DNA from 2 places in the Polaromonas potterensis genome. Region 2 is predicted to be linked to the other one. Evidence: predicted binding sites of a transcription regulator. Region 2 holds the regulator's gene; the other holds the start of a gene.
The links. The regulator LexA, encoded in region 2, represses DNA repair genes until DNA is damaged. The targets are predictions, from matches to a motif close to ACTGTATNNNNATACAGT.
Positions count from the first base shown of each region.

Region 1: the regulator LexA is predicted to act here: its motif matches at 1,486-1,503, upstream of imuA (translesion DNA synthesis-associated protein ImuA).

Region 1 covers NZ_JAWQLX010000010.1:74,450-77,855, reverse strand. Annotated here, with positions in the region: gene R6254_RS17495 (DNA polymerase Y subunit UmuC family protein) at 1-700, opposite strand, end outside; gene imuA (translesion DNA synthesis-associated protein ImuA) at 660-1,463, opposite strand; gene R6254_RS17485 (sulfite exporter TauE/SafE family protein) at 1,579-2,301, opposite strand; gene R6254_RS17480 (disulfide bond formation protein B) at 2,390-2,896, opposite strand; gene R6254_RS17475 (hypothetical protein) at 3,194-3,406, shown strand, end outside.
Region 2 covers NZ_JAWQLX010000002.1:113,367-116,772, forward strand. Annotated here, with positions in the region: gene adk (adenylate kinase) at 1-381, shown strand, start outside; gene R6254_RS03660 (asparaginase) at 437-1,408, opposite strand; gene lexA (transcriptional repressor LexA) at 1,521-2,213, shown strand; gene R6254_RS03670 (hypothetical protein) at 2,580-2,774, shown strand; gene R6254_RS03675 (D-2-hydroxyacid dehydrogenase family protein) at 2,930-3,406, shown strand, end outside.

The sequences.
Region 1 (3,406 bases), on a different contig from region 2:
GGTGCCAGCTCAGCCTGAGCGCGCTCAGCCCGCTTTGTCGGCCCAGCAGCCAGGCCTGCAGCTTGAGCAGCAGGCGCTCAACACCGGCCATCAGCGCCGGCCCGTGGCTGACGAAGGCATTCAGTTCGAGCTTGTCTTCAAACTGTTCGGGCAATACCTGCCAGGGGTAGTCGTCGGGCCCGCTGCCGCGGGCGCGGTCCAGCGCGTCGAGCAGCTCGGCGCCAAAGCGCCTGGCCACACCGTCACGCGGCAGGCGCAACAAGTCATCCCAGGTGCGGCAACCTATACGCTCCAGCACGCCCAGGTGCGGGCGCGCGGCCGTGAGTGTGTGCATGGGCAGGTCCGCCACACGTGGCCGGCTTGCGCCGCCCTGACTACTTGACTGGCGCAGCCGCCCCAACGCTATCAAAGAAGTAGCGCCTTGCGCCCGATCGATATGGGCTAGAACCCTATTTGACTCAAAAAAATCAAGCAAGCACTGCTCCAGCAAGTGCATCAACCGCGCCAGGCCGCCAAACAGGCGCAGGCTGCCGGTCACGTCCAGCAACACGGCTTCGTCCACCAGCGCCACACGCGGCGTCCAGCCCAGCGCGATGCTGGCCACCGCCTGCTGCACGGCGGCGGCGTCCCACATCACGGGCTGTATGGCTTGTGCCGGCTCAGTGGTGATCGAGGTGTGTAATGCGATCCAGCAACGCATGGGCGGGACTTGGCAAGGACGTGGCAGAAAACGATGGCAGCCACACGGGCGCCAACTCTTCGCGCTGACGGCGTGTGCGCTCGCGGCTGGCGGCCAGCAACGCCGACAGCCGGGCCGGCCGCGTGTCCAGCAACACCGGTGCGGCCAGCGGCGGGCCACGGCGTTTGAGCACATGGACCCGCAAATTGCCGGCCTCGTTGACCGTGCCCTCCAGCAGCAGGCGCAGCGGCGCGGGCGAAGACTCGTGCTGCGCACGCGGCGTCCGGAAGGCAAACAGCAATTTGTGGTGCGCATGCGCGGCAATCTGCAGACGGCGCAAATGGGCGCTGCGCACATCCGGCAGCCAGGCCAGCACGGCGGCCACGTCGGCGCATTGCAAAGCCTCGCGTGTGGCCCAGAGCAAGGTCGGCGCGTCCCTGCCCTGCACACCCAACAGGCGCTGCATATTGAGCTGGCGCGCACCCAGCGCCGGGCCAAAAGGCAGGTAAGGCGCACCCACCAGCACCAGCCATTTTGCGGGCGCCTGCGCCTGGAGGGCGGCCAGTGTCGGCGCGATCAAACCCCATTCCTGCTGGCCCGCCTGTGGCTGAAGCACTTCGACCAGCGCGCCCTGCGGCCAGCCGCCACCGGGCAAGACCGCGTTCAGCGCGGCATAACCCGTGGGAATGGTCTGCAGGCTGGCGCTGCCCAGCTCGCCGGCGCGCCACACCTGGGTGTGGACGAAGTCCGGCAAGACGCGGCGGGCAAAAGTCGGGGAAAACATGGGGCGCAAGCTGAATCAAATAACTGTATTTATATACAGTATATTACTGGATTCAAGCTGCGGGGCCAATACCCCTTGCAACGGCGCAGACGTGGCACGCCGGACCCGGTGTGTCTTAGCGCAACGCCGTCCACAACATGGTCAGGCCCGAAGCCAGCAGCAAGGCGTCCATCAGCAAACGGAATTTTTCAGGGTCCAGGCTGAGCACAAACCGCTTGGCGATAAAAGAGCCCGCCGTCAGCGAGCAACCAATGATCAGGCCCTGGACGATCGCCTCCAGCGGCAAGGCGCCATAACTGCGGAAAACCAGGCTTTTGCTGACATAAACGACGAGCGAAGCCATCGCCTCGGTCCCCAGGAACGCGCCCTTCACCAGCCCATAAGCCAGGAAAAACGGCGCATTGACCGGCCCGGTGGACACCACAATGCCGGTCAGGAAGCCAATCACCGCACCCACCACCGCAAAATGCCAGAGCTTGAGCCTGAAGTTGCGCGCGGCCAGCCAGCGGCGCAGCGGGATCATGGCGATAAAAAACACCGCCAGCACCGCCTCCACGATACGCGGCGGCAACACCAGCAACGTGCGGGCGCCCAGGGCGGCGGCGGGAATGCCGGTCAGCGCATAAGCGCCCACCACGCGCCAGTCCACCTCGCGCCACCAGACCGCCACCCGCGAGACATTGGCCATGATCGCCGCCACCGCCATGATGGGCACTGCCTCGCGCGGGCCAAAGGCAATCACCAGCACCGGCATCAGCATGATGCTGGAGCCAAAACCAACAATGCCGCTGATGGTGCCCGCGATCAGGCCAACGGTGAGGACAAGCAGGTAGGTCATGCGGTGTTATTCGTTTTTATGCCCGGCATGGCTGGGGCGGTGGCCCGCAAGCCGGTCTCCCGGCAGTATCGACGAAGTCGCCGCTGCTTTAGCGCTTGCGGGCTTGCCGCAACATCAGCGTCAGCATGACCAGCCCAATCGCCACAAAACAGACAAAGGACCAGTTGGCAATCGAGCCACCCAGAAACGTCCAGTCGATCGCGGCGCAGTCACCGCTGCCCTTGAAGATCATGGGAATCGCGCGCTTGAGCGGAAAGGTCTCGATCATGCCGTAGAAGTCACGGCCGCAAGAAGAGATTTCAGGCGGGTACCACTGCAAAAAACTCTGGCGCGCGGCAACAAAAGCGCCAAAACCGGCCACCAGCAGCGTCACGAAAGAACCGGTGATGAGCAAGCCCTTTTTATAGGAGAACGCCGTCAGGCCAGACACCAACGCCACCACGATCAAGGCATAACGCTGCACGATACACATGGGACAAGGCTCCAGGCCCACCACATGCTGCAAATAGAGGCCAAAAGCCAGCATGGCCACACAGGCCACAGCCACCAGCGCCAGCACGCGGCGCGGTGCCGCTTCGAAATACTTTAAAAACATCACGTTCCTTTTTGATCGATGTACGAATTGTCCGATGGTTCGTGGGGTTTGGCCGGGATAAGTTCCGCGAGTGAGAACTCATTGACGATTTTTCGGCTGTACGGCTCTCGGTACGTAGTGGATACAGTACCAGTTTGGGAGGGGCGTCGAAGAGCCGCCTCATGGCCAAGCCCGAGAACACTGATATAAGTCAAGGGACTACAAAAGCAAAGGGAAATTCGAAAATGAGCATTCAACCATGTTATCCCGCCGGTTTACGGCCCATACCGCGTTAGCCAGAGACACAAGAGTTCGCTCATGCGCAAGTGGATATCACCGGCTGTGCTCGATTGGGAACCCGACGTTTCGTCCGGAATTCGAAGTGATCCCGAACGAGTACGGCGTCCTCACGCAATCCTTTCTCACAGCGAGAACGTACTCTCAAAAAGCGAATCAGAATTCTCAGTTGCCGACTCAATTCTTAGCCTGAAGCGTGCAATAAACAGTCGCTTGCAGCACCTCGAGGATCTC
Region 2 (3,406 bases):
GCCGATGCCATGAAGGCCGCCGGCGTGAAGCTTGATTACGTGCTGGAGATTGATGTGCCGTTTGAAGCCATCATCGAACGCATGAGCGGCCGCCGCTCGCACCCCGCCTCGGGCCGTACCTACCACGTCAAGTTCAACCCGCCCAAGGTTGAAGGCCAGGACGACGTCACCGGCGAGCCACTGATCCAGCGCGAAGACGACAAGGAAGAAACCGTGCGCAAACGACTCGAGGTCTACAGCGCGCAAACCCGTCCGCTGGTCGAGTATTACTCGAGCTGGGCCAAGGCTGCGCCCGATGCGGCACCCCAGTACCGTGCCATCAGCGGCATGGGCGGCGTGGATGAAATCACGGCCCGGGCCTTCGCAGCCTTGTCGACCTGAGACCGCACTGTCTCCATCAAAAAGGCCGTCGACTGACGGCCTTTTTTCATGAGCGTTAGCCCAGCAAGGACAAGATCAGCGCCACCCGGGCCTTGACCGGACTCAGGCCTTGTGAATCCGGGATGGCCTCACCCGGCTTGGGCAAGACCCGGCCCTCCAGGCAGCGCGTGGCGCGCAGCACCGGAATGCCCGCCGCCTGCGCCTGGTGCAAAGCCGCTTCCAGGGCATGGTGCAAGGTGCCGTTGCCGGTACCTGCCACCACCAGGCCTTGCACCCCGCTGGCCAGCAGCGCCTGGACCACCGCGGCGCTGGCGCCCGCGTAATTCATCACGATCTCGACACGTGGCCAGGCCGCGTCATTCGGCAGCGTCGCTATGCTTTCAATAGCTGCTTGCGCATGATCCACGGGGGTTAGAGGCCAATTTCTCATCAAACGTAAGCGCCCCTCCTCGACATAGCCCAGCGGCCCGGCATCCCCGGATCTGAAGGCGTCGAGCCGGTACGGGTGCACCTTCTGCACATCCAGCGCGCTGTGAATCACACCCGCACACACGGCCAGCACGCCGCGCGCGCCAGGGTGTGCCGCCACCGCCACGGCATCAACCAGGTTTTGCGGGCCGTCCGGCACCAGCGCCGTGGCCGGGCGCATGGCGCAGGTCAAGACCACCGGCTTGGCGGGATGGAGCAAGGCCTGCAGAAAATAGGCGGTTTCTTCCAGCGTGTCGGTGCCGTGTGTGATGACGATGCCTTGCACCTCGGGCTGCGCCAGCCAGTGGTTGACGCGGCCGGCCAGATCGCGCCACACGGAAAAAGACATGTCCTTGCTGTCAATCTGGGCCACCTGTTCGGTCCGCAGCTCGAAAGGACTGCCTGCCAGCGCCGGGATGGCTGCGACCAGTTGTTCGATGCCCAGCTGCGCGGCGGTGTAACCCGTGTGATCCGCGGCCGTGGTCGCCGTGCCGGCAATCGTGCCGCCCGTGCCCAGGATCACCATCTTTTTAGTCGTCAAAACAGCAGACACTTGCATTCCTTTAAAAACTGGATAAAAATACAGCTACTGGATATTAAAACAGCCCTCAACGGTTCTCAACGTTTGATCCCCTGGTTTGATCCACTGCCTACCCCAAGGAGCCATCGCCATGAGCAGCCTCGCAGATTTTTCGGAAACGCCCAAACTCACCGCACGCCAGCAGCAAATCCTGGAGCTGATCCAGAGCGCCATTGCTCGCACCGGTGCGCCACCCACACGCGCCGAAATCGCCAACGAGCTGGGCTTCAAATCCGCCAACGCCGCCGAAGAACATCTGCAGGCCCTGGCCCGCAAAGGGGTGATCGAGCTGGTCAGCGGCACCTCGCGCGGTATACGTTTACGCAGCGACACCTTGCGCTCCATCCACGAGTCCCGCATCAAACAGTTTTCCCTGCCCTTGCAAAGCCTGGCCCAACTCGTCCTGCCGCTGGTGGGACGGGTTGCCGCTGGCAGCCCCATTCTCGCGCAAGAGCATGTGGACCGTACCTACCATTTCGAAAGTAGCCTCTTCCAGAGCAAGCCCGATTACCTGCTCAAGGTGCGCGGCATGAGCATGCGGGATGCCGGCATCATGGACGGCGACCTGCTGGCCGTGCAGCAAACCAAAGAAGCCAAAAATGGGCAAATCGTGGTGGCCCGCCTCGGTGATGAAGTCACCGTCAAGCGCTTTCGCCGCACTAAAAACCTGATCGAGTTGCTGCCCGAAAACCCTGATTTCAAAACCATCGTGGTGGAGCCCGGCGAGCCCTTCGAACTGGAAGGCCTGGCCGTTGGCCTGATTCGAAACACCATGCTGGTCTAGTCCACGCCTAGGCGTCATGCCGGACGGCCCTGCTCCACGGACCGTCCACCTCATTTCCGCGCGACAGGTGGCGGGCGTTTGGCCAAGTCGATTGGCCAACACCCTGGTGCTGCGGATGGTTTGTTCCTGTAATCCTGCCTGTGTAAACCTCTAACTTTAGGAGTTCTCATGGGAATCGCCAGTTTTTCACGTTCATCGCGGCTGTCGGCCTTGTTCGCCCCTTTCCAGGCATTGGCCGCCTTCTGGGTGCCTGCGCCGCCGGCTACGTTGTCGCCTGTGTTTGCCCCGGTCCCCGCGTTGCGGCGTTGTTCCTCGGGTCATACGCAGTCCGCTATCAAAAATATAGCTGGTAGCGTTCATCCTTCAATGGCTACCGGCCAAAAACCTTGCCAAACCGTGGCTAAAACCACGTCCCCGCGCCGCCTGAAAATTGTGCGCGAGCTGGACGCCGGCATCCATCCGGCCTGCGCTGGGCGCATGGTGATTTCAGGTCGCATGGCGGATGTTTGCGCCGAGCTGGACCGCATGGCCCAACGAGAAGCTGCCGCGCAAGCTGCCTGAGCAAACACCAGGAAAACTTTTGCCGCAAGGCGTGGCGCAGAAGGCCTCTCGCCCATGCGTTCAACCGCCTGCCTTCTGGTTTTTCCGGTTGCGTTCAGGTACATCTTGCTGGCGCGCCGCCTCGTAGCGGTAAAACTTGCAGGCACAATATCGGCATGAATATTGTGATCCTTGACGACTACCAGGACGCGGTGCGCAAACTCTCCTGTGCCGCCAAACTCGATGCTTACCAGGCCAAGGTCTACACCAACACCGTCAAAGGCATAGGCCAGCTTTCCGTACGACTCAAAGACGCCGATGTGGTTGTGCTGACCCGCGAGCGAACCCATCTGCATCGCCAACTGATCGAAAAATTGCCCAAGCTCAAGATGATTGCGCAAACCGGACGTTTGGGCAGCCATGTGGATGTCGGCGCCTGCACCGAACGCGGTATCGTTGTGTCCGAAGGTGGCGGCTCGCCCACGGCGCCGGCCGAGCTGACCTGGGCGTTGATCATGGCCGCCATGCGACGCATTCCGCACTATGTGTCGCACCTCAAACATGGTGCCTGGCAACAAGCCGGCCTGAAAAACGCCTCCATGCCACCCAACTTCGGCATAGGTTCTGTGCTCAAGGGCAAGGTCCTGGGCATC